2 regions of the Acetobacterium sp. MES1 genome follow, and region 2 is predicted to be linked to the other one. Evidence: riboswitches for the same ligand, from Rfam matches in the RefSeq annotation. Region 2 holds a riboswitch; the other holds the start of a gene.
What was found. Region 2 has a riboswitch for cyclic di-GMP ahead of BI182_RS08090 (hypothetical protein). Riboswitches for the same ligand answer to the same signal wherever they lie in the genome.
Positions count from the first base shown of each region.

Region 1: it holds a riboswitch for cyclic di-GMP, as region 2 does, so the genes downstream of both, BI182_RS10625 (prepilin peptidase) here and BI182_RS08090 (hypothetical protein) in region 2, are expected to answer to the same signal.

Region 1 covers NZ_MJUY01000036.1:4,033-19,415, forward strand. The annotation lists gene BI182_RS10580 (type II secretion system F family protein) at 1-422, opposite strand, end outside; gene BI182_RS10585 (TadA family conjugal transfer-associated ATPase) at 446-1,789, opposite strand; gene BI182_RS10590 (CpaE/TadZ family protein) at 1,820-2,953, opposite strand; gene cpaB (Flp pilus assembly protein CpaB) at 3,029-3,700, opposite strand; gene BI182_RS10600 (pilus assembly protein TadG-related protein) at 3,769-4,803, opposite strand; gene BI182_RS10605 (TadE/TadG family type IV pilus assembly protein) at 4,804-5,214, opposite strand; gene BI182_RS10610 (Flp family type IVb pilin) at 5,388-5,555, opposite strand; gene BI182_RS10615 (Flp family type IVb pilin) at 5,612-5,779, opposite strand; gene BI182_RS10620 (Flp family type IVb pilin) at 5,832-5,999, opposite strand; gene BI182_RS10625 (prepilin peptidase) at 6,056-6,733, opposite strand; cyclic di-GMP riboswitch class I at 6,813-6,897, opposite strand; cyclic di-GMP riboswitch class I at 6,977-7,061, opposite strand; gene BI182_RS10630 (DUF2325 domain-containing protein) at 7,547-7,879, shown strand; gene BI182_RS10635 (DUF3793 family protein) at 7,882-8,439, shown strand; gene BI182_RS10640 (EAL domain-containing protein) at 8,511-11,471, opposite strand; gene BI182_RS10645 (MFS transporter) at 11,561-12,727, opposite strand; gene BI182_RS10650 (VOC family protein) at 12,929-13,318, opposite strand; gene recO (DNA repair protein RecO) at 13,366-14,118, opposite strand; gene era (GTPase Era) at 14,139-15,035, opposite strand; gene BI182_RS10665 (diacylglycerol kinase family protein) at 15,056-15,383, opposite strand, start outside.
Region 2 covers NZ_MJUY01000023.1:1,811-17,193, forward strand. The annotation lists gene BI182_RS08080 (3'-5' exonuclease) at 1-488, shown strand, start outside; gene BI182_RS08085 (sensor domain-containing diguanylate cyclase) at 605-2,632, shown strand; cyclic di-GMP riboswitch class I at 2,709-2,792, shown strand; gene BI182_RS08090 (hypothetical protein) at 2,855-3,193, shown strand; gene BI182_RS08095 (class II fructose-bisphosphate aldolase) at 3,468-4,328, opposite strand; gene BI182_RS08100 (DUF1667 domain-containing protein) at 4,318-4,749, opposite strand; gene BI182_RS08105 (NAD(P)/FAD-dependent oxidoreductase) at 4,746-6,038, opposite strand; gene BI182_RS08110 (NAD(P)/FAD-dependent oxidoreductase) at 6,035-7,492, opposite strand; gene BI182_RS08115 (SDR family NAD(P)-dependent oxidoreductase) at 7,716-8,474, opposite strand; gene BI182_RS08120 (FGGY-family carbohydrate kinase) at 8,803-10,302, opposite strand; gene BI182_RS08125 (glycerol-3-phosphate responsive antiterminator) at 10,603-11,157, opposite strand; gene BI182_RS08130 (proline iminopeptidase-family hydrolase) at 11,255-12,112, opposite strand; gene BI182_RS08135 (zinc ribbon domain-containing protein) at 12,349-12,654, shown strand; gene BI182_RS08140 (HAD family hydrolase) at 12,791-13,261, opposite strand; gene BI182_RS08145 (GAF domain-containing protein) at 13,254-15,272, opposite strand.

The DNA of each region.
Region 1 (15,383 bases), on a different contig from region 2:
TCAATTAGTTGCTGTTCAAACAGTTCGACTCGAGTTACCCGTTTTTTATTCACATAAAGCGGCGGAACCAATAGCCCAAATAGCAGTAAGATAATTGAAAAGATAATATTCCCGCCCAGCATAAACACTAGGGTTGAGGGAATCATCGCCAAACCAATCCAAAGCAGCAGAAATTCGGAAGGTCTGATCAGAATACCAGACATTGACAAATCATTTTCCAATTTTTTAAGCACCTTGTGTTTGGACTTTTCCCGACTTTTTCGGGTTTTTTTAAAATTTGTCAAGTCGGTGGCACTCAGGCTAGTCAGGCCGTTAAACCGCTTTTGCATCTGGCGTTGATCCGCCGAAATGGCGTAAAGCAACAGCAATACCAGAAAAAATACGGTCAGCATGATTAAAAAGGTGACGATGATCGCATTCATTGCATTACTCCATATAAACTCATTTACTCGATGAACCAATCATCATTAATCATCACACCATTATGAGCAATTTTCTCTAAACAACGGGGTTTGATCCCCATGCTTTTAAAGCGCCCTTTGAATTTTCCATCGGTGTCCAATTGTCCGGTCATTTCATAGCTGAAAATATCCTGCATAACAATGACATCCCCTTCAAGCCCCGTAACCTCCGTAATATTAACAACCTTTCGGGTTCCATCCCGGAGTCGGGATTGCTGGATGATGATATCAATGGCTGAGGTCGTCTGATCCCGGATTGCCCGCAAGGGTAAATCCATCCCGGACATCAAAACCATCGTCTCGATACGGGACAGGGAGTCTCTTGGTGAATTGGCATGAATGGTGGTCAATGAACCGTCATGGCCGGTGTTCATAGCCTGAAGCATATCGATGGTTTCTGCCGAACGAACCTCTCCGACAATGATCCGATCCGGCCGCATTCGCAGGGCATTGACGACCAGTTCCCGAATTGAGACCTTTCCTCGTCCTTCCAGATTGGATGGCCGACTTTCCAGGGTAATCACATGATCCTGTAACAGCCGCAGTTCGGCCGAATCCTCAATGGTGATAATCCGTTCGTTATCCGGAATAAAGCTGGAAAGCACATTGAGCATGGTTGTTTTCCCGCTGCCGGTTCCACCGGATACAATAATATTCAGTTTGCCCTTAACACAGGCTTCCAAAAACGACAGCATTTTTTTTGATATTGATCCAAAACCCAATAATTGATCAGTGGTAATTGGTTTTTTGGAGAATTTTCGAATGGTAATAACCGGCCCGACCAGAGAAAGCGGTGGAATCACCACGTTGACCCGGGAACCATCTTTTAACCGGGCATCGACCATCGGACTGGACTCATCGATGTGACGGCCTACCGAAGATACAATCCGGTCAATCACGTTCATCACATGCTGATTGTCCTTGAAAACCACCGGCGATAATTGAATCTTCCCTTTTTTTTCAATATAGACCCGGTTATAACCGTTAACCATGATCTCGGAAATATCCGGATCATTTAAAAGCACTTCCAGCGGTCCATAGCCGATAATCTCATTGAGTAATTCTTCGGTAATACGGCTGCGATCCAGGCGGTTGACATTTTCCGCTTCAACCGCCATGACATTTTCCAGGATTCGCAGGATTTCGATGGGATTTTCTTTGCCGACCGTGTCAACCTTACTGCTATTGATTTCATTAATTACTTCCTGATGAACCCGATTTTTCAGATCCTGATGAATATCAACATGGATAATGTCTTTTTTCCCTTCTTCCTGGGCCTTGTCTTTTTGTCCCAGCCGTTGTTGTTCCATTCTTTCCAGCAGTCCCATTTTTTTACCTCTTTTATCGATTCTTTCTTTTTAACTAACTCGATGGTCAATGGTATTGACGATATATTGCGCCAGCTTTTTTAGGTTTTTGCTAATTTCCGACTTCGGTGCGTCCAAGACAATGGGGATTCCCTTATTATGAGCAGTCGTTGCTGTCTTGAAATCAAAAACGATGGTGTTCTTAACTGGTTCATTTAACACCCGCTGCATATCTTTTAAGCTGATCAATCCCTTTGTTAACCGATTGATCACCAGTTCTGTTTTTTCTTTCTGTTGCAGGGACTCTAGAATATTAAGAGTAATTTTGGTATTGCGCAAGGTTGAGATATCCTGAACAGTAACCAGCAGCACCAAGTTTGAATTCTCGATGGCTGCCATGGTAATGTCACTAAACACCGGTGCGGTATCAATCAGAATATAGTCATAAAAGGGCCGCATGGTATTAATCATGGTTTCGATGTTTTTAGGGGTTACATATTCGGCATATTCGGGGCTTTTGGGGGCACAGACAATGCTGACCCCAGAAAAATGCAAGGCCATCATCCGTTTGATGGCGTCAATATCACCAGCATCGTTGCCCTGGGATAATTCGGAAATTGTATCCTTAGGGTCAATATCAAAGTAAACATTGACATCGCCAAATTGGAGATCAGCATCGATTACCGCGACCTTTTTACCCATTTTTGCCAGCGATACCGCTAAATTTATGGCAATGGTTGTCTTGCCAATCCCGCCTTTGGCACCAAATACCGTGATAATCCGGGATTGCATATTATTGGATGCCGTGATATCCGCATTTTCCAAACGGGATTTTTCCATGTAATGAGCCAATTCGATGTTTTCCTGTAACGTTTCAGCATCAATGGGGAACTGTAGTACTTTGCGGATCCCGGCCAACATGACTTTTTCGATCATGCTTACATCAAAACTGTCACAGATAAGAATTACTGCACATCCGGGAATTCGGATATATATTTTTTCAGCCAAATCGATGGCTGCTTTGTAGTCATCTTCACATTGAATAATCAGCACATGGGGTTTCAAACTGATGGCTTTCTCCAGAACATTTTCATCCTGTTTTGAGAAACCGATAAATGCCACGCTGTCACTGCGAAGCAGGCTTTTAATTTCATAGATCCGATTGTCATTATTTCCGACAATCATTACCTTTATCTTTTCTATGGCGTTTACCCCATTTTTTTCTATAATATATGAATTATTATTTATTGCCGAATTAGATTAAGGCATGAACGGCTTTGGACCCAAAATGGCCTTGTCAACTGGTGAGCGGAGTACCAGACGATACTTCGGTGTTTGATCGATTGACAGCGCATAGGTAACTTTCTCGACCTCAGTTGCTGGTACCGATACCGTTACTGAGGTGTATTCCCCGCCTTTGTCGCCAGTGCTTATTGGGCCAATTTCCAGGATTTCGATATTCTCGACAACATATTGTGAAACGACACCATTTTCTTTTGTGATCCAAATAGTGACAAGATCAACACGATCTCCCTTGACTAAATATCCACCTACCCCTTTTTCTTCATCGACCAGAATGGTCAGGGCCCGATAATTTGGTTCAATGGCGTAGGATAAATTATTATTTTCCTGATTGGTATCACTTAAACGACTGGTCAGGATCTGTTCATTGGCCTCAATGTTCTCCTTGGTGATACGCCCCAGAACATCCTCCGGATTGGCAATTGACAGTTGGTGAACCATCTCAATTGGTACTTCTTCGGTTGTTAGCATCTCTTTTTCAATGACGGTTCCTTTGGGAATGGCTTGAGTTGCCAAAACAACGGGCTGTGTCGCCTGGTCTTTGCCTTTTTGCAGAGAGATTGCAAATTGAAAAACTGCAAATCCGGTGATCACCGATACGATCAATGCAATTATTACGAGTTTTTTCATCGATTTCTCCATTCAACTGATTAATGGGTTTATAAATGGTATTTACCCAAAATACCGGTAATTATTAATTATTCGGAAAGGATCAAATTATATAATCCAAAATCCCCATCGGTTCCTTCCCCGACGTTACTTCCAGAAGAAGCGCCATTTGACACCATATTTAAGAATGAACCAGTGATTTCACCTTTATCAGTTTGATTTTCCAGAAGAAACGCGGCAAATCCCTCCACTACAACGGTTTGTTTATCAACCGTATACGAGTAAATGGGCACCTTGACAATTCTCGGGCATGTCGGTTCGAAATTATCAGTAGTGCAGCCAACACCGCCGCTGAGCGCACCAAAATGGGTACAACCGTTGTAACGTTCATCAAAGCCCTGAAAAGTAGGTCCTTCCATGTTTCCCATTTCTTTTAAGAGAACATCACCAACACTGATTTCACCGGCATAACCCTGGGTAATCCAAATCCGATAATCGCTGGCCCCCCCTCCTTGGCCATCGAGATCAAGTGCTCCAAAAAAGGATGGGGAATCGCTCCAAACATTTTTTTCCCCGTATTTCAAAGTTACGTGCGTCAGGTTATTGCTGGCCAACCTTAATTCCATTTCCTCTTTCGTCAAGCCAATTGGTGCCACCCCAGTGGTTCTGATAACTGGCGACAGTTTTGCCACAGCCGTTCGGGTAAGGTCCAAATAATCGACTCCAAATATTTTGGCAAAATACATCGGTACCGTATTATCAACAGTAACACGAATTTCAGTATATTGACCATTACTGATTTTCCCCAGAATGACATCCTCAGGCGTTAAATCCGGAAAACCATTAAGATCGGCATAATTAATGGCACTCTCTTTAATCTGATTGACCTTGGTGGTGTTTCCCGTTTCGATGGGTAGTAACCGCCCGGATGAATATACGGCTGCATCCGCAGCTTTTTGCTGTTCTCCAGTACTTAAAAACGCCAACCCCAGATCGATTACCAATGCCAGCATTCCCATAATAAATACCATCGAAACGGCCACAATAATCAACGCATCACCTTGTTCGGATTTTTTTATCTGTCTATAGGGAAATTTTTTTAATAAGTTCATTATCTGTCTCATTTACTCCACCTTCATGGTACAGGATGAAGAAAGATTCATGGTTTCACCCTGAACAAAAACACCAACAATTGGAGTCAATATATTCACATCATCGCTGATAACGATGATTACATCACCAAGACGGGGGTTTGATGTATTTGTAAACGTGATGCTGATGTCTACAGTGTCGGCAATGTTCTCAGGAGCAATTGTCCGAATATGCTCTTCAATTGCTGTCTTACTGGTTGAATGAACGATTGCATAGCGTGCGCCTTCTCTTGCGGCATAATCAATACTGTTCTGATTCATAAACAGCCAACCAAAATCGATAATTGCGCACAAAATCATAATCAAAATTGGCAGGGTGATAGCAAGCTCAACAATTGCTTGCCCGTCTTCTTTTTTTATCCGTTTGATTATGTTTGCAAACATGTTTCCTCCCTGATCATTCATCCTGAAGATCTGATTTATTTAACTGTAACTGGAGCAGATCGTTTAGCCGATTAAAAAAGGCATATTGATTACGTCCGGCAGAAATCTCCACTTTGACGTTGCCAATATGCCACTGGTTTCTTCACAGTAAACACAATAACTACCTATAGGCTTTATGCTGCTAATTGGGTTCCGATATCCGTAAAGAATTGACCGATTTGAGGGCCCAGTAACCAGATGGCAGCAATGGCAGCCAATGCAATCCCGGCAATAATCAAACCATACTCAACCATACCCTGTCCATCTTCTTCTCTAATCATGCGTGATAATACGTTTTTCATTTTATTTACTCCTTTTAATTAGTATCTTCGATAAATTTCTATTGATCTATTATCGTTTAAGCCGCTAATTGAGTACCGATATCGGTAAAGAACTGACCAATTTGTGGACCCAGTAACCAGATGGCAGCAATGGCAGCCAATGCAATCCCGGCAATAATCAAACCATACTCAACCATACCCTGTCCGTCTTCTTCTCTGATCATGTGCATCAATTGATTTTTCATTTCAGTTTCTCCTTCAATATTTTATATTTGTTAGTCAAACTAATTAGAATCATTATGCTGCTAACTGAGTGCCGATATCTGTAAACATTTGCCCGATTTGGGGTCCCAATAACCAAATGGCGGCAATGGCAGCCAATGCAATCCCGGCGATAATTAAGCCATATTCAACCATGCCCTGTCCATCTTCTTCTCTGATCATGCGTGATAATCCGTTTTTCATTTTTTCTTCTCCCTTTTTAATAAATTTTACGTAATCGATACCAAGTTTGCCTTGGTTTAAAACAACATTCCAAAATCTATCAGATAATTTGTGTTGTTAAAATTTAAAATTAATACGGATACAAAACTGGAAGCCATAAACGGTCCCAGGGCAACCTTTGATTTCAAATTACCTTTTCGTCTAATGATCAGGTATGCTGTATAGATCATCAGAAAGAAAGTCATTATCATAATCGCAGAAATTATTCCATAAACACCCAAACAAAAACCAACCGCAGCGGCATATTTTACGTCTCCCCAACCAGCGCCCTTTCCAATTATTGCTGGTAAAAAGAATATAATAAAACCAATTACTAAACCAAAGATATTCATTCCAATACTGGCAATCGGTTGCCCGGTAATGATGAAGGCACCGCCCACGAATATCGTCATTAATACCAGCTCATTGGGGATTTTTTTAATGCTGATGTCTACAGCAGAAAGAATGACACAGATTGAAAAGAGCAACATACATTCCAATGTTTTTGGTTCAAGTCCGTTGAGCTTTACAAAGATCAACCAGATGGTTGCGTTAAGCATCGCCCAAAAGATTGTTTTTGTAACATTGCCGGACAACTGATGGTTAGTCAAGGTCTTGACTCGCTGTCTGACTAAATAATCAGTCGCTTCTTTCATTAATACGCCAGTCACTGCTCCAATCATAAAAACTTCTGCAGTTATCAGTAATTGATCCATCAGTATCCTCCATTCGTTTTTTGCAATAAAAAAGCAACGATTTACTCGTTGCAATTAAGGCGAATTAAATACACCTATAATCTGCAACTGGCTGTCATATAAATACTTATTTAGACCCTATAGCTTTGCGTCCTTACCTTTCGATAAGTTTGCCAAATATTAAATTGACCAATAACTGAATCGTATAGAATAAAAAAACAACGCATTGACACGTTGCATTATAATCATCATTAAAAAATGTGGTTGTGCAACTGGCTGTCATATAAATAATTACTTAGACCCTAAAGCTTTGCGTCCTTACCTTTCGATAAGTTTGCTAAATATTCTATTGGCATCATGATAAGGCATATATTATCAATTGTCAAGTGAATATTTTGCGAATTATTTTTTTTATTATATTTGCAGCAGTAATATTTTGCTCAAAATACTTTAGATTACTACTGACATTAAATATAAGATATTCATTATATGCGCCGATGTTTCTTGTGCATCACTCGACTTTTGATTAATATTGTTGTGCAATTTTGTGATATTATTATCAATCATCAATTGTATTATAATAATCTAATGTTGCAGCCGTTTTTTTGATGATCAATGTTATTTCGCGAAAACTGTTAATCAATATAAAGTCAATGCTTAAAATACTGTATGTTGATTTATGCGGTATAATATTTAAATATGAGCTTTGTAGTCAGCCATAAAAACCAATAATAATTCCTTAATAAATATTTAAAAATAATTGACAGCTGCTCCGAATTGTGATAAGTTATAATCAGTTAGTTATAACTAACACAAGGGGATGGAGGGCACCTAATGAGCATTGTTATTATTGGCGGAAATGATCGCATGATTTATCAATATAAAGATTTATGCAAAGAATATGATTGCCGGGCTAAGGTTTTCACCCAAATGCAGGGTGCGATGAAAAAGAAAATCGGCGTCCCAGATTTGATTGTATTATTTACTGGGACGGTTTCTCATAAAATGGTAAACTGTGCGACCGATGAGGCAAAAAGACTTAATTTACCCCTGGCACGGTCACATAGCAGCAGTTTGGCTGCATTACGAAACATTCTGGAAGAGCATTGTGCTCAATGTAAGAATTGCGATGGGTGTGTTTTAAAATCGCAGACCCGGAAGATGTAGTCATGAGTAAATTCGAGAGAGAAATGATACGCCACTGCTCGCCTACATTGGCCGGAATGAAAACTGGTAATTTATTCAGTTATCCATTTACCAGCTATTGCCAACTCGCAGAGCAGCTGGATCAGTGTAATGATATGTTGAATGCTCGTGGTGTCTATCTGGAGGTACTGAGGATAAATGCCAGTCGGGTTTTAATTTATGTTTATCGTGAAAGTCGACTGCTTAAAGATTTTTCATGTCCCCGGGTGGACAGCTTTCTTCAGAATATTGGCTATCATACCGATGATTTGAAGTCTTGCCTGGAATTTTTATCTAAACGGATTCAAAATTCCAGTGAATTCCCTCACGAGATTGGCTTGTTTTTAAGTTATCCGTTTGAAGATGTTCAGGGATTTATCGAGCATGAAGGAAAAAACTGTAAATATTGTGGTTGCTGGAAAGTGTATTGCAATGAAAACGAAACAATCAAACTTTTCAACAAATATAAAAAATGTACGCAAGCTTACTATCAACGATTGCTCAGTGGATCATCCCTGATGAGATTGACTGTTGCTGCATAACTAAAAATTGAACTATTGTGATTGTTTTTTAAAAGTCCATCCATCTGATATTGCAAAAATGGATGGACTTTTTAAAAAAATGGGTTAATTAGGTCGTTTACGGGTTTATTTTCATCGTCTATTTCAAAGAAATGATTAAAAATATTTTCTGCCGCGGCTGAATCCAGTGGTTTGCTAAAAAGATATCCCTGAATATAGTCACAACCGCCACGCTTTAATTGCCAATATTGATTCCAATCCTCGATTCCCTCTGCGGTGATTTCCAGTTTTAGACTATGTGCCAATGAAATTAGACTATCCATGACCTGATTGTTTTTGAGGTTTAGAAACTTTTCATTGATGGATTTATCCAATTTAACCTTATCCACTGGTATATATGTCAGGTAATTCAGAGACGAATAGCCGGTACCAAAGTCATCCAGGGCGATTTTGAAACCAGCATCTTTTAATCCCTGCAAAAAAGACATCGTTTCAGTATCATTCTCCAGCAGAATGCTTTCTGTAATTTCGATTTCAATCATTTCTGGTTTAACTGCATGAGTCGTTATGAGTTGCCCCAGATATGCGATAAAATTTTTATCCTTCAATTGTTTACTGGAATAATTAATCGCAATTATTTTTTCTCCGAACCCCATATCTCGCCACTTCGCAAATTGTTCAATCGCAGATTTAGCTACCCAACGCCCAATATTAATAATCAGCCCAGTATCTTCTGCAACTGGGATAAATTGATCTGGTTGGATATTATGATCTTTTAATCGCAATAATGCTTCGAACCCATGGATTTGAGCTGAGCACAAGTCGACTTGCGGCTGATAGAGAAGTTTGAAGCCATCTGTTTCTAAGGCTTCTCGAATAATCGCTTCTATTTCGATTCGGGTATTTATAATGTCTTTCATTTCAGAGTAATAAAAGATGTAGTTGTTTTTACCGCTATGTTTAACATGATACATCGCTGTATCGGCATTCATTATAATTTGATTGATGTCACAACTGTCTTCCGGAAAACAGGTTAAGCCCATACTGATATTGATATTATTGGCTTTGCCGTTGAGTACAAATGCTTTATCAAAGGCTGCTTTTGTAGTTTGAGCGAATTTTTCAACTTCCTGGGTTCCATTAATATTTTTCATTAAAATCAGGAATTCATCACCGCCGAAACGGGAAATAAACGTCTTTTCATTGGAAATGTTACTGAGTCGATGGGCAATCATTTTTAAGATCTCATCACCATAAACGTGTCCCTGGGTATCATTGATCGCTTTAAAGTTATCGATATCAAACAATAAAACGGCTCCAGGTTTACCAGAGTCCAGTGCATCCGAGAGTTTTTCTAAAAAACTCATTCGATTTGGCAAATCGGTTAAAAAATCATGGGTCGCAAGGTATTCAATATAATCTTCCTGTTCCTTCATTCGTGTCGTATCCATAAGAATTCCATGAATTTGTTTAATAACACCATTTCCCTGGGCTATTCCTCTGCCCCGGAATAGTATCCATTTTACTTTATTATCCTCATCGTTAATGGGGATCTGAATATCAATCTCATTTTTACGCCCAGTGCAATACGACTGTATTTCGTATAATAATCTGTTTTTGTGTTCCGGATCGGTTAATCGACTCAATAAATCTTCAAATTTTTCGTTTTCATTAAGGATTCGACTGACATTAGAAAAGTTATCAGATATTAGAATTTCGTTGGTATCTAAATCCAATTCCCAAACTGCACTATTTGTAATTTCTGTAGCAATGGCATATTTCTGATTCAGGATACCGACCTCTTTGAGACTTTTTTCAATGACCTCATACTGTGTTCTCAATTTGTCTTCTGTTTTTTCTAGATGATCATTGCTTATTTTCAGTCGCTCATAACTTTCTTGTAATTGTTTTTGAATGGTACGCCGTTTTAAATTATCGACGATAAGAATTAATGAAACAATCAAAAGAAAGAGTATTAGAACCCCAATACTAACAAAAATTTCTCGATATTTTTCCAGTGGTGAGGGTTCTTTGTTAATTAAAACAGCATTTTGGGGAATTAGCGACTCGGGAATATTGAATTTTTTAATGAGATCATAATCAAATATATAGTAATAGGGCGTATCCTCAATAAGACCCATTGATTCCACGGACTTGCCATTCAATATATCCATGATCAAATTACCGGAGATCCGTCCAAAGGCCTCATAATCAATCAGTTTTCCGCCCAATATGCCGTCACCAATTCCGCCGATACTGGTTCGATAGACCGGTATGCTGGTATTATCTTTTAAAAATTGATACTGATCGCTTAAGTCCTTGACAACACCGTTTTTGTCCTGATTCATACTCAGGTATAAAAGAATTGCATCGTTATCCAAATTTTTAAGAATTTCCCCAAACTCAGCAAAGGTATAGTCTGATACGTTTAAGACCCGAAAATCAAGATTATCGAATTCACTTTGAGTGGCCAGAAATTGCCCCTGATCACCTTGACCGGTCAGTGATGAGTCCACAATACCAATAACTTGGGAAGCTTTAGGATTGAATTTATGGGCGATTTTAATCGTTTCGACCATTGAAAATTTTTCGAACATTCCGGTAAAGTAAGGGCTTTCGGCTGCTGACTTTCCCCGGTCGAAGTCATTGATTCCGAAAAACACCACTGGTATTTGGGGAAACAGCGTGTCGTGATAATCGATCATAAACTGCAGGGCATTATCATCCCCAACGAGCACGGCGTCATAGGGCGGCAGATTTTTTAATTTATAAGCAAGATTTTCATAAAACAGTTGTTTATTCTCCACAGTATCCAGCCGCTTAGTATCCATATATTCAATATCCAGACTAACTTTCTCATCAAGCGCAGACTGAATCCCCTTAATTTGCAGCGGAACCGTTGGAAAATTCTCACTGTATGAACTGATAAACAACACCCGCTTATTCTCATTAAGGGCATGGCCAATCATTGGAAAACAGAACAATAAAACCAGGCTCGTAAAAACAACTCCCCATATTGCTGTAATGGTGATTTTTTTTAAATGATTTCTCATGGTGAGCTCTCCTTTACTTCGATCAATTCGTACGAATCCGGTACAGATAAGGATTTGATAATTTCTAAACTTCGATACGATGCATAATTCTATTGCGGCTTATTTAAAACAAATCGACGACTCATTGCAAATACTACTGCCAATAGCAGCAAGCAAAGTGATGCGATCATAAACTTGATACTTATATCACTGTCAGGGATCTGGAGCGATATCCAATCAAAGATTAAGGGTGAGACAAACATTCCTAAATTGACCGCTGCCGTTACCAATGCAATGGCAGTGGATTGATTCTCTTTTCTTACTGCGTTGGCGGCCAGATAAATTCCTGTTGGCATAACAACACCAATTCCAAATCCGATAAAAAGAGCGGCAACACAGATACTGACTAACGATCCCAGAAAAAATATTAGGCTCATCCCCAGTCCCACAACTGCGATTCCGACGGTTATTGTCATTGTTTTTAGGCGGTAGATGATATGGCTGTAACGAAAACCGGTGATCATTCCGGCTGCTGATATCAGGGTGTTGATGATACCGCTAAGCGTCGCATCCCCATAGCCCTTGCTCACCACCAGCAGCGCTATGTTAGTCTGAAAAACAAAAAAGCAGCTGCCAAATAAAAAGATGATCAGGGCAATAAAATAGACGGTACCATTTAGTTTTTCAGTACGATTTCTTGCTTTTAGTTGGGTCGCTGGAAGCGGCTGATCATGGGGCAAATATTTTATGACAATCACAAGAACCGGTAGAAAAGCCAGATAAACCAGATAAGCTCCATTCCATTTTATATTAGCCAGCAAACCGGAAGTAAACAACAGCACCATACTACCGCCATTAAGAAAAGCCGATTGGAGTCCCATCATCGCCCCGCTTTCTTCGCCAGAAAAATAAACGGTGATTAAGGCCAGAGTTATTGTTGCATTAATTCCTTGACCGACACCAATCAAAACACTGGAAAGCCATAAATATTCAATCGCCAGCGGCCCCAGTATCAATCCCATCAATCCACCAGAGAGCCCGCAAGTTAGACTAAAAATCACAAGACTCTTTTTTGAGATCCGCATTGAGAGTGGACCTGCAGCAAATGCAAAAATCACCCCCAATAACGCCGGTAGGGTCAAAACCATTTGAATCATGGTTTCTGACACATTGGGGTAATGCTGTTCGATATCGGCAAGAATGGCAGAAGCGGTCATTGATATCATTAAAAGTGATGCAACTGATAAAATAGCCAGTTTGATTCGTTTTTTCTCCAATTGCGACTCCATATCTCAGTACAAATTAGAATAGTATTTTAATATAATTCTTACCCCCGATAGGATCAAATATTCGAAGGTTCTAGCCTGATAATGCTTTTCATTTCGGATGATGACAATCGTTTTTCATAGCCCCCTTTCACTTAACCAGAAATTAGTTAAAAAAAAGAGAGGTACTCCCTCTCTTATCATGGCAAACTTTTACTTCCGGATGATTTCAATTTTATAGCCGTCCGGGTCAGTAATAAAATAATAACGGGGTTTACCATCACCACTTAAACCTTTTGGCTCAGTGGGTTGGTAGCCCTTTGCGTCGTGCGCGGCCCAGGATGCTTCAAGATCATCAACCACGACGGCTAAATGACCGTAGGCAGTGCCCAAATCATAGGGAGCCACCTGACCATAGTTGTAGGTCAGTTCCAACTGATGACCGTTGGGACTGCCATCGCCTAAAAACACCAGCGTAAACTCATAGGTTGGTTCGTCCCGTCGTCGTACTTCCTCAAATCCCAGAGCTTCTTTGTAAAACGCCAGAGAGCGGTTTAAATCCAATACCCGAATCATTGTATGTGCCATTTTGTAGTTTCCCATCATAATCTCCTTTTTAATTTAAATTTTTCATATTTTTCCCAACAGATCTAGGGGTTGAGCATGGTTTTGTAAAAAGCATAGGCTTTGGAAGATTTACCGATGCAACAGCTGATATAATGATCCAGCAGATCACTAAGTTTTAGGGCTTCAGCTGGGTCGATCTCCCGGTCTTTGAGCTGTTTAATCGGTTGTTTTAAAAAGTCCCGGAGCAGTTCCAGCATGGCTGGGTTTAGCTTATAGAGATAGCCGGGGCTTTGTTCCCGGCAGTCCCGGCAGACCAGGCCATTTTGTTCAATGCTGAAGTGGGTTAAATCCTGATCATGCTGACAAACCATGCACCTTTCCAGAACGGGACGATAGCCTAAGTAGCTGACCAGCTTCATTTGAAAGGCCCCAACCAGAACCAGGTCGTTTCTGGCTTTGCCACCAGAAATGTAGTACAACACATGGAGCAGTAATTTTAATATCTCTGGACTTTTCTGATAAAATTCGTAGGCGTTATACATCAAGTCCAGTAAATATGAAGCCAGGGCCATTTTGGTCAGATCATTCCGCAAGGGATAAAAGGCTTCAATTAAGTTCGACTGATTGATAATGCCAAAATTCTTGCCGGGATAATAGACAAATTCACTATAAGCAAAAATTTGAGTGCTGGCTAAATGGCCGCTTTTCTGGCGGCGAACGCCTCGGGCGATGCATTGGATCTTGCCCTCATCTTCGGTAAAAATGGTCAGAATCTTATCCTGTTCTTTGTAGGGCTGTTCCCTGATGACCAGGCCTTTTGTTTTAATCAGTGCCATATTGCTCCAAACGGAAAGATTTATTCAAAATAGCCTAAATCTTTCAGATCAAAATTCTTATCCCGCCAATCCGTGCGAACCTTCACCCAAAGCTGCAGATTGATTTGGGTTTTGAGGAAAAATTCAATATCTTTACGGGCTTGTGAGCCAATCTTGGTCAGCATCGAGCCACCCTTGCCGATCAGGATGCCCTTGTGCGTTTTGCGCTCACAGAAAATGGTTGCTTCAATGTCAATGATATCCTTCCCTTTTCGGGGTTTCATGGCTGTCACTTCGACAGCAATACCGTGGGGAACCTCATCATTTAATAGGTTAAGGATCTTTTCTCGGATCAGCTCCTGGACAATCCAGCGTTCGGATTGATCAATAATCATATCAGCGGGGAAAAACATCGGACCCGGACTGAGCAGGTCGGTTATCAGATCCAGCAGTTCTTTAACACCATCTCCGGTAACCGCCGAAATCGGAATAATGGCTTTAAGGAAATCGTATTTTTGATATGCCGCAATGGTGATTAGAAGTTCTTCTTTGGGCAACAAATCAATTTTGTTGATGACTAAAACAACCGGGGTCTTGCTGGCTCCCAGCTTCTCCAGAATATATTGATCGCCGGGCCCAATTTTTGTTTCGGGCTCAACCAGGTATAAAACCACATCCACATCAGCAACGGTATTTTCCGCCGCTTTTTGCATGTAGTCACCTAACCGGTTTTTGGGACGGTGCATTCCCGGAGTGTCAATAAAAACCATCTGGGCCTGCTCATCGGTATAAATACAACGAATTGCATTGCGGGTGGTTTGGGGTTTGGCCGAAGTAATCACCAGTTTCTCCCCCATAATATTATTAAGCAAGGTCGATTTTCCGACATTCGGACGACCGACGATACTGATAAAGCCGGATTTAAAGTTTTTGTTCATGATTCACATTCTTTCTCTGGTTAAAAAAACCAATTGATAATTTTTGGTAAAAAGATAATCAGCCCCACGCATATTGACATGATGGCTGCTACCATTACGGCTCCGGCGGCGGTGTCTTTGGCAACCTTGGCCAGATGATGGTATTCTTCGGTATAAAGGTCCACCAGGGTTTCAATGGCGGTATTGATAATTTCGAGGATAAAAACAAAGCCAATTACAATCACCAACGCCAGCCATTCATAGTTTTCGATTTTAAAGATAAAACCGCAGGCCACCGCCAATAAACCGATGCCAAAGTGAATGCGCATATTCGGCTGGGTTTTGAGGGTGTGTAAAATACCTTCAATG
Region 2 (15,383 bases):
CTTATATCACCAGCCTGACAGGGATCACCAATAACATGCTTGTTGATGCGGCCCCCATCACTGAGGTGCTTTATGCCTTTACTGCGTTTATCGGTGACACTGTTTTAATTGGCCATAAGGTCAATGCCGATGTCAATTTTTTGTATGATCACTGTAAACTTTATATCAATCATGATCTCACCAACGATTTTATCGATATCCGGGAATTATTCCGGGAACGGCAGCGTTCGGTTCTCAATTCACAACTGACCTCACTGTGTGAAAAATGCGCCATTCAGAATACCAATGCCCACCGGGCCCTGTCCGACTGTCTGGTCAGCAATAATCTTTATCAGTCCCTGAAATATCATCAGGGTTCTCTGACCTGTGTGGATGAACTTAACACCCTGATCCTGGCCAGGGAATTTAATCACAAACATTCTCCCTACAAAAAGAAATGTCAGCATCTGACCACCAGCAGGGAGCAGTTTGCCCGGATTTCGCTATGATTGCCAACTTTCTATTTTCCCCTCAATAAGGGCGACGGCTGCTTTGGCGCCGCCGCCCTTTTTTAATCAGCACCACGGCATTTTCTGGATGTTTCGATCATGAAAGGAAGGACTTTATGAAATTTCGCAATCTTTCCATTAAATACTCGATGATGATTGTCCTGGTTGCGATCATTACACCGCTCTATTTTCTCTTTGCGATGATCAACTACAACAGCATCCGCAATGGAATTCTTAGTAATACCCAGCTGGCCATCAACCAGACCCGGATCAACATCATTGACACCATCATCAGCACTGAAAAAAGCTACGAACTGGTGTCCACCTATTATGATGAGATGATGGCCGAAAGTCTTACTCTGTTTAATGCCGAATATGCGGCCAAACAGGGTGACGTATCTACCATCGATCTGGATGCCATCAAAGCCCGTTACCACAATAATCTGGATCTTTATATCATTGATGAAAACGGCATCATCATACGGACTACCTTCCCCAGCGCCATGGGCATTGATTTTAAAACGGTGCCGGATTTTTTTAAGACCCTCACCGAGCTGCGCCAGGGGCATGATCCGGAAATCTCCCATGTCACCACCGATTTAATCACCGGGGAGTTGCGCAAGTGGGGTTATATCCCCACCGCTGATCATCGTTATGTCCTGGAGGTAGGCATTTCACCCGGATCACTGTCACAGTATGTTACCCAGCTAAACTATACCGATATGGAAAAAACCGTTCAGGACAATAACCCTTTTATTGCCGATATCACTGTATATGACAAAAACCACATCATGCTGGGTAGTGGTCAAACCGAAACCGACCCGACCCGGATCGCCATGATTGATACCGTCATCAGTAATGGCACCAACCAGATCACACCAGGCGACCTGGGTCTGCTTGGTCAGGAATACATTTATCTCAACACCTTCCCCGGTGGGATGAACGATTCCCAGAAAGTCATTGCCATCCGTTATCAGTATGACGATATTATCCGCCAGATCAACGGTACCCGGATGGCCACCCTGCTGGTCTTTCTGACTTACACCGTCTTTAGCCTGCTGCTGATCTATTTCCTGGTGACCCGCTCCATCACCGAGCCTTTGATCCGCCTGACCAACCGGATCAAAGGGGTCTCCGGCACCAACCTGGATTTTTTCATGCCGGTTTCCGGCAGCAACGAACTGGGCCAGCTGACCCAGTCCTTTAATGAGCTGTCGGCCAAGCTGCAGTCGACCCTGGTTACCAAAACCTACCTGGAAAACGTCATCGATTCGGTGGGTGATATTCTGATTATTATGGATAGTGATCTTAAAATCCTCCGGATCAATCAATATACTAGGCTGTTTCTGGGCAAGCACTGTGGCCAAATCGTCGGTAGCCCGATTGACACCATCTTTGACAGCAGTAGCAGCCTGCGTGATTTGCAGGCAAAGTTGATTTTAAACCCCCGCCTGGAAAACATCGAAGGCACCATGATTAAAGACAACCATCAGAAAACCACCGTAATCGCCTCGATTTCTGCCTACCGCAGCGAGGATGGGCAAATCCTCGGCTATATCTTAAACGCAAAAGACATCAGTAAAACCAAGCAGATCTTAAAAAAACTGGAAGAATCCAACCTGTTTTTGAAAAAGCAGGAGTCGATTCTGCTTACGCAATCCACCATCGATGCCCTCACCGGAGCCTGCAACCGGGGCTGTATCTTTAACATTCTGGAGGATATCCATGCCAATACCCCATTACTTTATTCGACCTTTTCGGTGATGATGATCGACCTTGATCATTTTAAATCCGTCAACGACCGCTTTGGCCATCAGGCTGGTGATACGGTGCTGGTGGAAACTGTCCAGATCATCATGGATAACCTCCGCAAAAGCGATTTTCTGGGCCGCTATGGCGGCGAAGAGTTCCTAATTGTGATGCCGGACACCACCCTCAACGAGGGCTACCAGATTGCCCAGCGGATCCGGATCAAAATCAAAGATACCCGTTTCTACCACGATCGCATCGAGCTGACCATCAGCGGCGGAATTGCCGAGTGGGATCACAACAGTGTCAGCGAGCTGATCGAAACGGCCGACCGGCTCCTCTATCAGGCTAAAAAACAGGGCCGCAACACCATTTTGCGGACCGAAAAATCTTAATCAAATTAACTATATTCAAAACCTTGAATTATCCCTTGCAATCGCTTGCGATCTGATTTATAATAAAATCAAATATCTCCGATAATGGCAAACCTGGTGAAAGTCAGGGACGCAAAGCCACGGGTCTAAGGCATTTTGCTACGACAGCCGGGTTGCCGAAGAGGGCGCAGGGTCTTTAACTGTATGCCTTTTTAGGCGTACAGTTTTTTTAATGGAGATCAATTGAAAGAAGTCTTTTATGAAAAAAGATTGTTTCTCGTTTTGGTCCTGGCGCTGGCCCTTTCTGCCCCCGCTACGGCGCTGGCAGCCCCGAAGAATGCTGACAAAGGCAACAGCAATCCGCCTCCCAAAAAGGAAACCGTTGTCGCCCCGGCTCCAGCTCCAGTAGACGTTCCGGTTGTCAATCCAGTCGAACCCGAAAGCCCCGACAGCAGTGACCCGACCGTTACTGATCCTGTCACCACACCGGTTGACGATGGCACCACCGATCCGGTCGCTGAAATCCCGGTCATTGAACTGACTCCCGACCCCGTTGTCCCGGAACTGGAACCAGTTGTTTAATCGTTTCATCTGAATCATTGTTTAATTCAGATATCTGGCAAAAGCAATTTTGCTGAGATAAATTTTCTTCTTCTTTGACTAGCCTGAGCACTCAGTTCAGGTTGGCCTTTTTTTGTGTAATTTTTCGATCGTATTTGAATCCTTTTTGAGGGTAATAATATTCGCTACAATAAAAAACCATTTGATGGGAGCTTACCGTTTTTTTTTAAACTGCGCTATTTACACCAAATGATTTTTTTATTATTATTCACCACCAAGTCTTTAGATGATTGCGTTAACCCTGAAACACCTTGATAGCCCGGATCACATCGGCCTGCATGGCCGCCTGGCCAATCTTTGCAATCTCATCAAAGCGCAGCACCTGGCCGGGCTGCTGTTCAAACCAGGTTTTGACAGCCTGCCCCCCAGCCAGCGACATGTAGGTAAAATAATTGATTTTGGTGATCCCGGCAGCAATGGCCTGGCGGAAGTCGCTATCACTGACTCCCGAACCGCCGTGCATCACCAATGGGACATCCACCTGCTGATGAATGGCGGCGATCCGCTCAAAATCGAGACAGGGTTCGGCCTCGTAAAGACCGTGGGCGGTACCAAAGGCAATCGCCAGGGCATCCACTCCGGTAGCCTCTACAAAGTCGCTGGCCTGCTCGGGATCGGTGTAGCATGCTGCCGGAGTCAGCTCTTTTTCTTCGGGATCAGCAGCCCCGCCACCTTCCGGCCGCAATACCCGGCCCAACTCAGCTTCCACCGAAACGCCGAGATAATGGGCCACCCGGACAATTTCCCGGGTGTTGCTCAAATTTTCTGCATAGGGCAGTCTTGACCCGTCATACATCACCGAGGTGAAACCCATTTTCATGGCATGAAGCAGATAGCCCAGGTCTTCACCGTGATCGAGATGGACACAGACATCCACCCGGGCCTGGTCGGCCAGCCGGATCATCACCGGGCCGATGACTTCCAGGGGAATCAGGCTTTCATGGATCTGGGCATGCATGATGATCACTGGCTGGTTTGCGGCTTCGGCCGCTGCGATCACCGCCCGGACGCTTTCCAGATTAGGGGTGTTAAAAGCTCCCACCCCTGTTCCGTCAGCCTGAGCCTGCTTTAAAATCGTCGTCAGATTAACACGCATGATTCTCCTCCTTAATACTCCGGCAGGCCACCACATCCACCCCGGTACCGCAGATGTTTGAGATGACCACATCCCCCATCTGACAAGGCCCGATGAGTCTGGCTTTGCGGATGACATTCATGGCCATCGCCAGATCTTTTTTAGGAATCGGGTCAGCCGTTTTGACTGGCAGTAGATAAACCTTGTCTCCATATTCCACCAGTATCGTAGTGGTTAAAGTTCTTTCCGGGTTTGTTAACTCTTTTTCGGCAAATTTTTTGCCCCGTTTACAGCCTTGTCCCTCTACCCTGTCGATTACCCCATCTGCTAGAGAAACCGTGATCACACATTCCTGAGGACAGGTGGTACAGCAAACTTTGATCGCTGTTTTATCGGATTCTTTAATCATTTTTTCTTGCTGTTTCATGTTTTTCTGTCTCATTTTTTTACCTCTCGAACTGATACGGTGATGGGTTCGTCGGACTCGTTTAGACGGTTGAGTTCTTCCGGATGCAAGGCTACTGCCTCCATCACACTGGGTTTATAGGCCTGGACTTTACCCTGGTAAAAGATTTCTGTACCGGTGTGAATCACGACTGCAGCCTGATCCAGAGGTGTTCGGACCCGGAATAAAATCCGGATTGGCTTTTGTGGCGGAATGGTCAGCTTGGCCGGTACGGTATAGCCGACATTTTCGCCGGGACTGATTGTGATCGTTGCTTTATTTTCGGCCGGCCTGTTTTCGCTGACCGCCGCCTTTTGCTCTAACGCATAGACTGCGGCAGCGGTTCCGGCCTGTTCAGCTTCCAGGGTCACATTGTCGACCAGATCGTGAACGTGGAGAACATTGCCACAGGCAAAGATTCCCGGTTGGTCGGTGGCCAGCTCTTCATCAACCAGCGGACCGTTGGTCCGGGGATTGAGGCTGACTCCGGAATTTTGCGACAGCTCATTCTCGGGAATCAGACCAATCGACAGCAACAGGGTATCACAGGCAATCACTTCCCGGGTCTCGTCAATCACCGCAAAGTTCTCATCAACCTTAGCCACCTCGACTGCTTCCAGATGCGGGTAGCCGATGATATTTGTTACCGTGGTTGACAGATGCAGGGGGATATCAAAATCGTCGAGGCAATTTTTGATGTTCCGGTATAGGCCGTTGGCATAGGGCATCAACTCGTAAACCCCCAGCACCTGCATCCCTTCCAGGGTCAGCCGTCGGGCCATGATCAGGCCGATGTCGCCGGAACCGAGAATAACAATGCGTTCGCCTGGTTTGCGGTTTTCAATGTTGACATAACGCTGGGCCAGCCCGGCGGTCAGCACTCCGGCCGGTCGGGAGCCGGGAATCTTAATCGCCCCCCGGGTTCGTTCGCGACAGCCCATTGCCAGCACAATCGCCCCGGCTGCCAGAACCAGCATGCCGTCTTGATTGACTGCGGTGATCCGGTGGTCTGGTGCTAAATCGATAACCATGGTGTTCAGATAAACATCAATATCGCTATCCTTCACCCGGTTAATAAACAGCTCGGCGTATTCCGGGCCGGTTAACTCCTGCTTGAAATAACTGAGGCCAAAACCGCTGTGAATACACTGATTGAGAATCCCCCCCAACTCGTCGTTGCGTTCGATTATCGCCACGGTGGCGCCCTTTTCGTTGGCTTTCAGAGCTGCCGCCATGCCGGCCGGGCCGCCGCCGATGACCACCACGTCGTAGTCTAACTGTTTCATTTCGCACCTCCCTTGACTGCCCCGCAAAGCAGTTGCGAGCCGGCATCTTCAAGACAGATGGCATCCGCCGACAGGCCCAGCTCCCGGGCCAGAATCGCAATCACCTTATACTGGCAGAAACCACCCTGACAACGGCCCATCCCCGCCCGGGTCCGGCGCTTAATCGCATCCAGGGTGTGGGCCGGAATGGCTCCGTGAATGGCATCGACAATCTCACCTTCTGTCACCGTTTCGCAGCGGCAAACAATCCGACCATAGGCGGGATGCTCATTAATTAGCGCATCCTGTTCAGCAAGCGACAGCTCCGTAAAAACCGTCAGTTTCTCCCGATAGGGATTATAATCCGCTTTAGGCACCATTTCCAACCCGGCATTATCCAGCAGATCCCGAACTAGCTCGGCAATCGCCGGGGCCGAGGCCACCCCCGGAGACTGAATTCCAGCCGCATGGATAAAACCTTTAACCGTCGGGGATTCGGCAATGTAAAAATCATTGTTGTTGTCCAGCACCACCGGCCGCAACCCGGCAAAGGTGCGGATGATCTTAGCGGCGTCGAGTTCTGGCAAAATCTTGTGAACCCCGTCAATCAGAGCCTGAATCCCCGGCGCATAATTGTTGACGGCTTCCTTGTCATCCAACATCGTGGCCGTGGAACCAACGATGGTGTTACCATGCACCGTAGGTATGCAGGCAATCCCCTTGGTGTCCGGCCCGGGACAGGGAAACATCACCGTTTTGGGCTTATTAACCATGTCCTTATCCAACACCAGCAAATCGCCATGGCGGGGTTTCATCTGGTATTCAGCGATCCCGGCCAGCCTGGCCACATCATCGGCATGATTACCGGCGGCGTTGACGATATAAGTACAGGTAAATTGCTGATCGGGGGTGTTCAGCAGAAAATTGCCGTCCGTTCTTTTTTTAATGGCGGTAACTGGCTGACTGGTCAGAATCTCGACGCCGTTGGCTTTGGCATTTTCAGCAAAAGCAATGGCCACCTCAAACGGATCAACCACAGTAGCCGTCGGGGCGTAGAGCGCATGTCTGGCAGTGGTGGCCAGCTGGGGCTCACGGTTGCGCATCTGCACGGCATCAATAATCGCCAGATCTTTAACCCCGTTTTTGATGCCGAAATCCAGTTTGTGTTTTAGCACCGCCTCATCGGCATCACTAAAGCCGATCACAAAGATTCCCGGATTGATGATGCCAAAGTTCAGGTCCCGGGCCAGCTGCGGATAGCGGTTGGCGCCCCGGACATTGATCTTCGCTTTCAGACTCCCTGGGGTGGGATCATAACCCGGGTGAACCACCCCGCCATTTCCTTTGGTGGCCCCGATCCCGATATCGGTGCCCCGCTCCAGCAGCGCTGCCGTCAATTGATATTTTGAACACTCATGGGCAATGGCGGTACCGGTAATACCGCCGCCAATGATGATGATGTCATAATGATTCATGTGATTTCCTTTCGTTAGTGGTGTGAGTATTTTGTGCCGTTGTTTATTTTGGTTCGTATCGACGGGTTGTACCCAACCGCATTCATTTGGTTGGTGATCAACGTTTCGGGCGAATACTATTCGCCCCTACAAGATAATGCGTAACGCAGCTGGTGAGTTTTTTACGTCACTGCAAATTCTGGTTCGTAGTGGCGAACCGTGTTCGCCCATCCGCAGATAATGGCTACCGCATCAACATTCCGCCAGTGGCGTCGATGGTAGTACCAGTGAGGTAAGACGCCGGTTCGGAGGCCATAAAGACGACGATATTGGCGATATCTTCCGGCTGGGCGACCCGCCCGATGGGAATCCGACTTTCGTAATAGCCGGGGTTAGCGGCAATCTTATCCCGGATCATGTCGGTATACACCACCCCCAGGGCGATGCCGTTAACAGTAATCCCATAGGACGATAGTTCCCGGGCCATCGAAATGGTCAGGGCCACCATCCCGGCTTTGCTGGCAGCGTAATGAGCATGGCCGGTGGTGGAACCGTTAAAGGCCGCCTGGGAATTAATGTTGATGATCCGCCCGGGCCGCTGCCTGGCCAGATTGATTTTAGCAAAATACTGAGAGGTCAGAAAGGGTGCTGTCAGATTGACATCCATGGTCTCTTCCCAATCCGATAAGGGAATATCCTGAATCCAGCCGGTCAGCCAGATCCCGGCGTTGTTGATCAGAATATCCAGATCCCCCAACAGTGCTTCGGCCTCCTTCATCATCACCTGGACATCATCGGCATTATTCATATTTGCCCCCAAAGGATAGGCTTTTACCCCCATCGATTTGGCTTCTTCCACCACTTCCAATAATTCTTTCGACGATTTCCGGGCTGTGACTACCACATTAACCCCTTCCGCCGCCAAGCCCAGCGCAATCGCCCGGCCCACCCCCCGGGAACCCCCGGTAATGATCGCGTTTTTTCCGTTAAGTTTCAAATCCATTTTAATCTCCAATCTTCACTCAGCCATCCAAATCAGTAACTTGCTTTGATGTTATTTGAATAATTCTTAAAACAAAGCAACGAACCGTACCGACAATTGTTACATCATGTTGTTTGCATCGGGGCGAACATGGCGATAGCCTGCGCGGAGGCAACGAGCCAATCACAAGCTGGCTTGTAGTTGGCGACTGCCTGCGACTAATAAGAAATTCTATTTCTTATTAGTGTCCGATCCCGCAGCAAACAACAGATTAACAATTGGTCGGTACTTGTTTTCGTCGTTGTCTCTTTTAGCATCATCCTGACATCAAAGCTCAGCGGAACTGATCTTAATACTCGTCCCAGATCCCATCCAGGGCCTTGATGACCTTCAGGTAGCGGTTGTACTTCTTTTCGTACATCGCCCGTTTATCCGGGTTGGGCACCGCCGTAAAGGCAATTTCCACCATCACGTCCGAAGCCGCCTTGAAGCTTTCGTAGGCACCAGTGGCGACTCCGGCACAGATGGCCGCACCCAGGGCCCCCAACTCGGTACATTCGGTGACTTCGATGGGCACCTGCAGAATATCGGCAAACATCTGCACCCACACCCGGGATTTGGCCACCCCGCCAGCAATCCGGATGCTTTTGGGAGCCTTCCGATATTTCAATAACTTTTCAATATGATACTTATGGCTGAAGACAATCCCTTCATAAACGGCTCGCAGCATATTGTCCCGGTTGTGGTAGCTGGACAGCCCAACAAAACAGGCCTTGGCGTTAATGTTGACATTGCTGGCATAGAGAAAGGGCAGGAAAACCACACCGCAATCTTCATCAGCGACACAGTTGACACAATTGTTGGAATACTCATAGACATCCTGCTCTTTTAAGTCAATGTCCCGGAGAATTTCAGTTAAAAACCATTCCAGATTGCTGGCCGAGGTCGGGCTGCCTTCGAGGATCATCCAATAGCCCGGAATCGGATAAATGGAGGTCATAAAGAGATCCTTGTCGACCACCGGCTGCTTGCTGATATATTCGTTAATGCTCCAGGTGCCGGCCACCACGCACAGCTTATCTTCATCAGTGATCCCCACGGCCATCGCTGAGGCATGAATATCCATGCAGCCCCCGGCCACTGGCGTGCCTTCAGCCAGACCAGTCAGTGCGGCTACTTCTTTGGTGATGGTGCCGCAGACTTCGCCGGAATATCGCAGTGGCGGCAATTTATCATAAATGCTTTCCAGCCCCATATCACGAAGCAGCTCCCGATCGTATTTAACGTCTCTAACATTCATCAGGCTGGAACCGGACATATCGGCAATTTCCCCATAGGCTTCGCCGGTTAAGCGGAAACGGATGTAGTCCTTGCACATAAAGATCCAGCGGGTTTCCTCAAGCACTTCGGGCTGATGATCAATAAACCAGCGCAATAGCGTGGTCGGCTGTCCGGCAAAGACGCTCTGCATCGTTTTCGGTAAGATCTTGTCGTGGGTGCCGTCGTTTTGCCATTTGATCACGTATTCACGACCCCGGACATCGGTGGAGATCATCCCGTTGGTCGTCTGGCTACCATCCGCCCGAACCAGATAGAGGCCATTGCCATGACCGGTGGCCGCAAGGCCGATGATCTCACTGCCGTCAATGCCAGCTTTGGCAATCACCCCTTTGATGGCAGTGACATTGGCCTGCCACATTTCTTCGACATTGCGCTCAGTAAAGCCCGGTTGCGGCTGGTACATCACCGTTTTAGAACTGGAAATGGCTACCTCATTGCCTTTTAAATCATAAAGCGCAGCCTTAATCATCGTGCCGCCATTGTCCAGACCCAATAAATATTTACCCATTTTGTTACCTCCAATGTATTTTTTGAATTTTAAACGAGTTAGTGTTCGACGTTTCGAGCGATTGACAATGACCAAAAAATCAGACCCTTGCCCGAACATTATGATGCCCGCCGCTTTTGTTGATACTTTACAGCGTAGTCGATCATCGGTTCGTAGGGATCATTGACCGCCGACATCCCCCTGCTTACGAAAAAAAGTCCTGCTTAATAAATGCGACATATCATCACATTTATTAAGCAGGACTCACACAATTACCATCCGGCACATGCTATTCTGTTTTATTATAAATTCATCGCCAACCTACCACAGTGACTTGTCGCTAACCGTCAAACCTTTAAAGCCGCAGCCTTTGATCTTGTCCATCATCTTCCGGTCACGGATAAAACCACCGGCCAATAAGGGAATTTTGGCCACCGTCATCAGTTTTTGATAACAATCCAGGGCCATCACTGCCGGTAGCAGCTCAGCGCCGTCAACCCGGGAACAATCTATGATTTTAAGGGCTGTCTCAAACGAGCGTGAATCATGCAGAAAAAATCGTTGAAAGGTTACCAGACCGCATTGTTTGGCCATCCCCAGCTTGCCACTGTCGGTTGACATCACCCCATCGACATGATAATAGTTTTTTAATAGCTTCATGCCAACCTGGTCTTTGCCAAAACCACCCAGTAATTCCAGATTAACCAGGGCTTTTTTATCCTTAGCGTGAACCAGCTTGACCAGCTCCTGGAGATTGGCAATATGGGCTTCGGTCAGTAAAATAACCTGGGCCTCGCTGTTTAGGGCAATTTCCAGATCACCCAAGCGACGAATCGAAGGGATCACCTGAAATTCTGAAAAATCAATCCAACTCATTTGCTCTCCTCATTGTCTAGATCATAGCACAAGGGGAATAAAACCGTCAACTTTTTTTTAAGCGGCGACCCTGATTGAGTGGCATAATTTCCTGGCGCTACTTATCGCTTAAAAACTCCCGGACAATCGTTTTGTAAATAAGCGGCTGTTCAATATGATGGAGATGGGCCGCACCGGGAATCACCGCCATCGCCCCCTGGGGAAAGGCCATTTGAAAATCCTTCACCATTTTGACCCCGGCTTCATCGTTGTCGCCACAGGTCAAGAGCACCGGCACCGGGATTTCGTGTAGCCGGGGCATCAGGTCAAACTGTTTGAGTTTACCGTTAACCGTGAATTCGCTGGGGCCCCACATCGGTAGATAAACATCCATATTCAGTTTACCAAATGATGCCATCACGCTATCCGGCCAGGGCTCCAGGCGACAGAGGTATTTTTGGTAATAAACGCCAGTGGCCATCTCATAGTCGGCACCAAACTGCTGATTTTTTTCGGCGGCAACGATGATCTTTTGGATCGCTTCGGGCAGGTTGGAAATGTTTTCGATGGCACATTCCTCCCACAGCGGGGTGCTCAGATAGGGCGCCGAAAGAATCAGCGCAGTAACAAACTGCGGCTTTTTATCCAGCATATAGGCAACACTGAGCCCACACCCCCAGGACAACCCCAATAAAATCACCTTGCTGAGCTGCAAGCCCTGAATCACCGCATCAAGCTCGGAGACGAAGTACTCCATGCAATAATCATCGGGCTGATCAGCTTTGTCCGAGTTTCCGCAGCCCAATTGGTCATAAAAATAGACCGGCCGCTCGTCACTGAAGTCAGCCAGCACGTCCGGGATACTTAAAAATCCCGGCCCCCCATGAACCACCAGTAGCGGCGTCTGCTGTAACGACTCGCCATAAGCGGAATACCAGATTTTCTTGCCCTGATAATTGATATAATCTTCTCTCATCATAATTCTCCTCAATTCTATTTTGTGTTTATCCTGGAAAAAGGTCTTGCGTTTGATAGCTGTTTTAGGCTTTTACTTACGCATTACCCGTTTTTTTTATCATACTAACAATTTGAGCTATCAATCCCATCGCTTAATGGCGTATTTTTGGTCATTTTCATTCTACGCCTTTACAATCCCGTGAAAGGATTATACATTATAGCCATATCAATTTTATAATTAATAGAGGTGTAAACATGAGCCATTCATACGATGATAATGATTATCGTAGACATGATCACCATCATGGTGTCGTCGGAAGTATTTTAGATTTCATTGAAGATGAAGATGCCTTGAAAGCGGGCCTGAATCAGTCGCAGACTGCTGTTCATCAGGACACCATGGTTTGCAGTCACTGCAAAATGGTGATTCCTTCGCACTCCAAATTTTGCCCGGAATGCGGGTTCAAACAAACTGAAGCCCTGCACTGCAGCAACTGTGGTACGATCCTGGCCGCCGACTCGAAATTCTGCTTAAACTGCGGTCAGAAAGTCAGTCCCTAAATGCGATTTCCGCAAGCTGCAATTGTCTGACCGCACTGATCTAAGCCTTAACAGCAAACAGACCTGAAAAGCCACTCCGTATTTTCAGGTCTTGTTTTGGTTCTGAAAATAGATAAGGGATTTTGTCATCATGTGTTCAAGTCCGCAGGGTCGCCACGATCCGATCCTTGTTCAACAGCAAATCAAGCGCATCCAATGGGCTATTTACAGCGATATCCGCTGCTAGCAGGGACTTCACACAACAGCCTTCTTCTCCCATCACCACAATCGCCAGTTGACTGACCGCAAACATTTCCCGATCATTGTTGCCATTGCCGATGGCAACATTGGTCGCACCGCCAAGCGCCTCAACAAAGGCCTTTTTCTTTTGGGCAATATTGTCCCTGGTAAAAATCTCAATCGTCACCGGCAGATCACCGCATTGCTCACGTACCAACCCAAAGGTATCGGCAGTGAGAATATGCACCTCTACCAATTCCGCCAAAGCCACCAACCGTTCTTTGAGCCCCGCCACCAGATAGCCATCGACCGCCAGGGTGCCATTATAATCAAAGGTCACATGTTCGACCACCATGGTCTCATGACCAGGAATTTCCAGATTAATCATTTTTCACCTCGTTGTTTTCGTTATCTACATTTAAAACAATCACCGTCACCGCTTTCTTTTGGCAGTCTTTTTTGAGTCGGTTACACATAACCTGATAAGCTGCGGGGTTGAGTCCCCGGGGTGGGGGATTGACGATGATCAGTTTAGGCCGCCGGATCCGGGCCATGCCATACTCCAGCCGGATGTATTCGGCTTCGCTGAGATCGATGATCCGGGTTTTCAGTTTATCATCAAGCCCCATCATTTTAGCCACCATACTGAGATTTACCCGGTTTTCCCGGAGCTGGAGCAATAGCCTCATCAGCACCGTGCTGACCCGGGTTCTGGCCTGCCGCAGCTGAGGGTGCTCAAAGATAACGGCATACTCCTGCCGCCGTAATCGCTTTAACTGCTCCGGTTTGTCGCAGGTAAAGGTGATCCGGTTAAAAATCAACCGTTCGTTGGGTTCCAACGACAGACCTGATATCTTTTTTAGAAAAGCATTCTTGTCAGTCTGGGAGCCAAAGGTTTTTTCCTTAAAACCGTTTTTTTCGACCGCAAAGATCCGCTGGCCACCTTTACGGATCTGCAGCAACGAAAAATCCCGGTAACTGTCCAGCGACTGTCCAGATTTTTTAAACAAATCCAGCATCGCCAGGGTCATCTCATTGACCAGCGCAAAATCTTCCAGTGAAAAGACCCCGTCCAGCTTGTTGACCAATTCCAGGGCGCCAAATACATCAGCTTCATCAATCCCCAGCGGCACCGCAATCTCGGAGGTGATGGTCAGGCCCAAGACCCGGTTCAAACTAGCAACTGGCAGCCGATAATGTCGGGAATCTCTGATATACAGTGGCAATCCCTCAAAAACGGATTGGGCGGCAATCCCCTGGCCTGGCCGCAGTTTCAGCTGATAGAGATCCTCCGCCCCGGGACTCTTAATAATCAGCGGATAAATAAAAGGGCCCCGGTCATCTTCATCCTTTAACCAGATTATCGCCACCCGGGCTTCGGTGACCAGCAGGATCTCGTCCAGGGTGGTGCTGAACAGCCGCGGCAGCGAGGTGATTTCGGAAAGTTTTTCCTGAAAGCGGGCCATGCATTCGTCATGAGTCAGTCGCTTTTCGGCGGCATAGTCATGAAACAGCCGGGATTTCAGCTGGCTGGCGGTTTCCCGGATAACCCGGGCCCCTTCGAGATTTCCAAATTCGTCAAATTTCACCTCAGCAAAGCCGTGAATATCAATAAAACGCCGGGATGCATAGCGATTAAGGGGGGCCGTCCGGCTGATATAAGAAACATAACTGGCCTTGCGGGTGGGATCATTCTGATGAACAATGTACTCAAAACGGTCCGTCTTCAGAGCTTCCTTCTGAGTATCATTCATGGTATACCAGCAGTAGGGCTGGGCGTTAACACAGTAGGCCCGGGTGTTTTGGTCAAGGCGGTTGATATAAACATAGGTCGCCAGATTGCCGCCTTTGGAATGTCCCAGGATATTGCGTTCACCGAGGATTCCGGCCATGTAATGGTCGTAAAAGTTCATGGCCTGATGATGGTGTGAAGTAACCACACCCAGCGAGGCAATCAGGCATCCGCCCCAGTCCAACACAATGCTACTGGGATACATCTGCTCGCAGCCACTGAAAACTACAGCCCCATTATTGTCCTGGTCAGCCAGGGCGAGGCCCACAAAGCTGGTTTTATTTTTGTCAGTCGTGTTGCCAAAGCGGCCATAATTATCATTGACATAACCCGTTATCACAACGTCATCAAGATTCTCACTGGATGCAAAGATTCGTTTAAAATGAGCCTGCCGGCGTTTTTTATATTGATAGCCATTTGCTGAACAGCTGATAAAGCCAGGATACACCGAGTAACCACAGTATTCCACCAGGTCGATATACTCGTCCAGCTTCATCGGGGCTTCACGGCTAATCCGGTTTTTGTGCTCCGGCGGTAAATGAAAATAAACCAGTTCCAGTAACAGATATTTTTCCACATCCAGCAGGTTGCTCATTTTTAGGCTCATGATATTCCTCTTTTCATTGCTTATTGTCAAATGATATCATAATCAGTTTCGGAATAAAAGACGTGATTGCCTCGTCTCAACATAAATTAATTTAATTTTTTTTAATATATG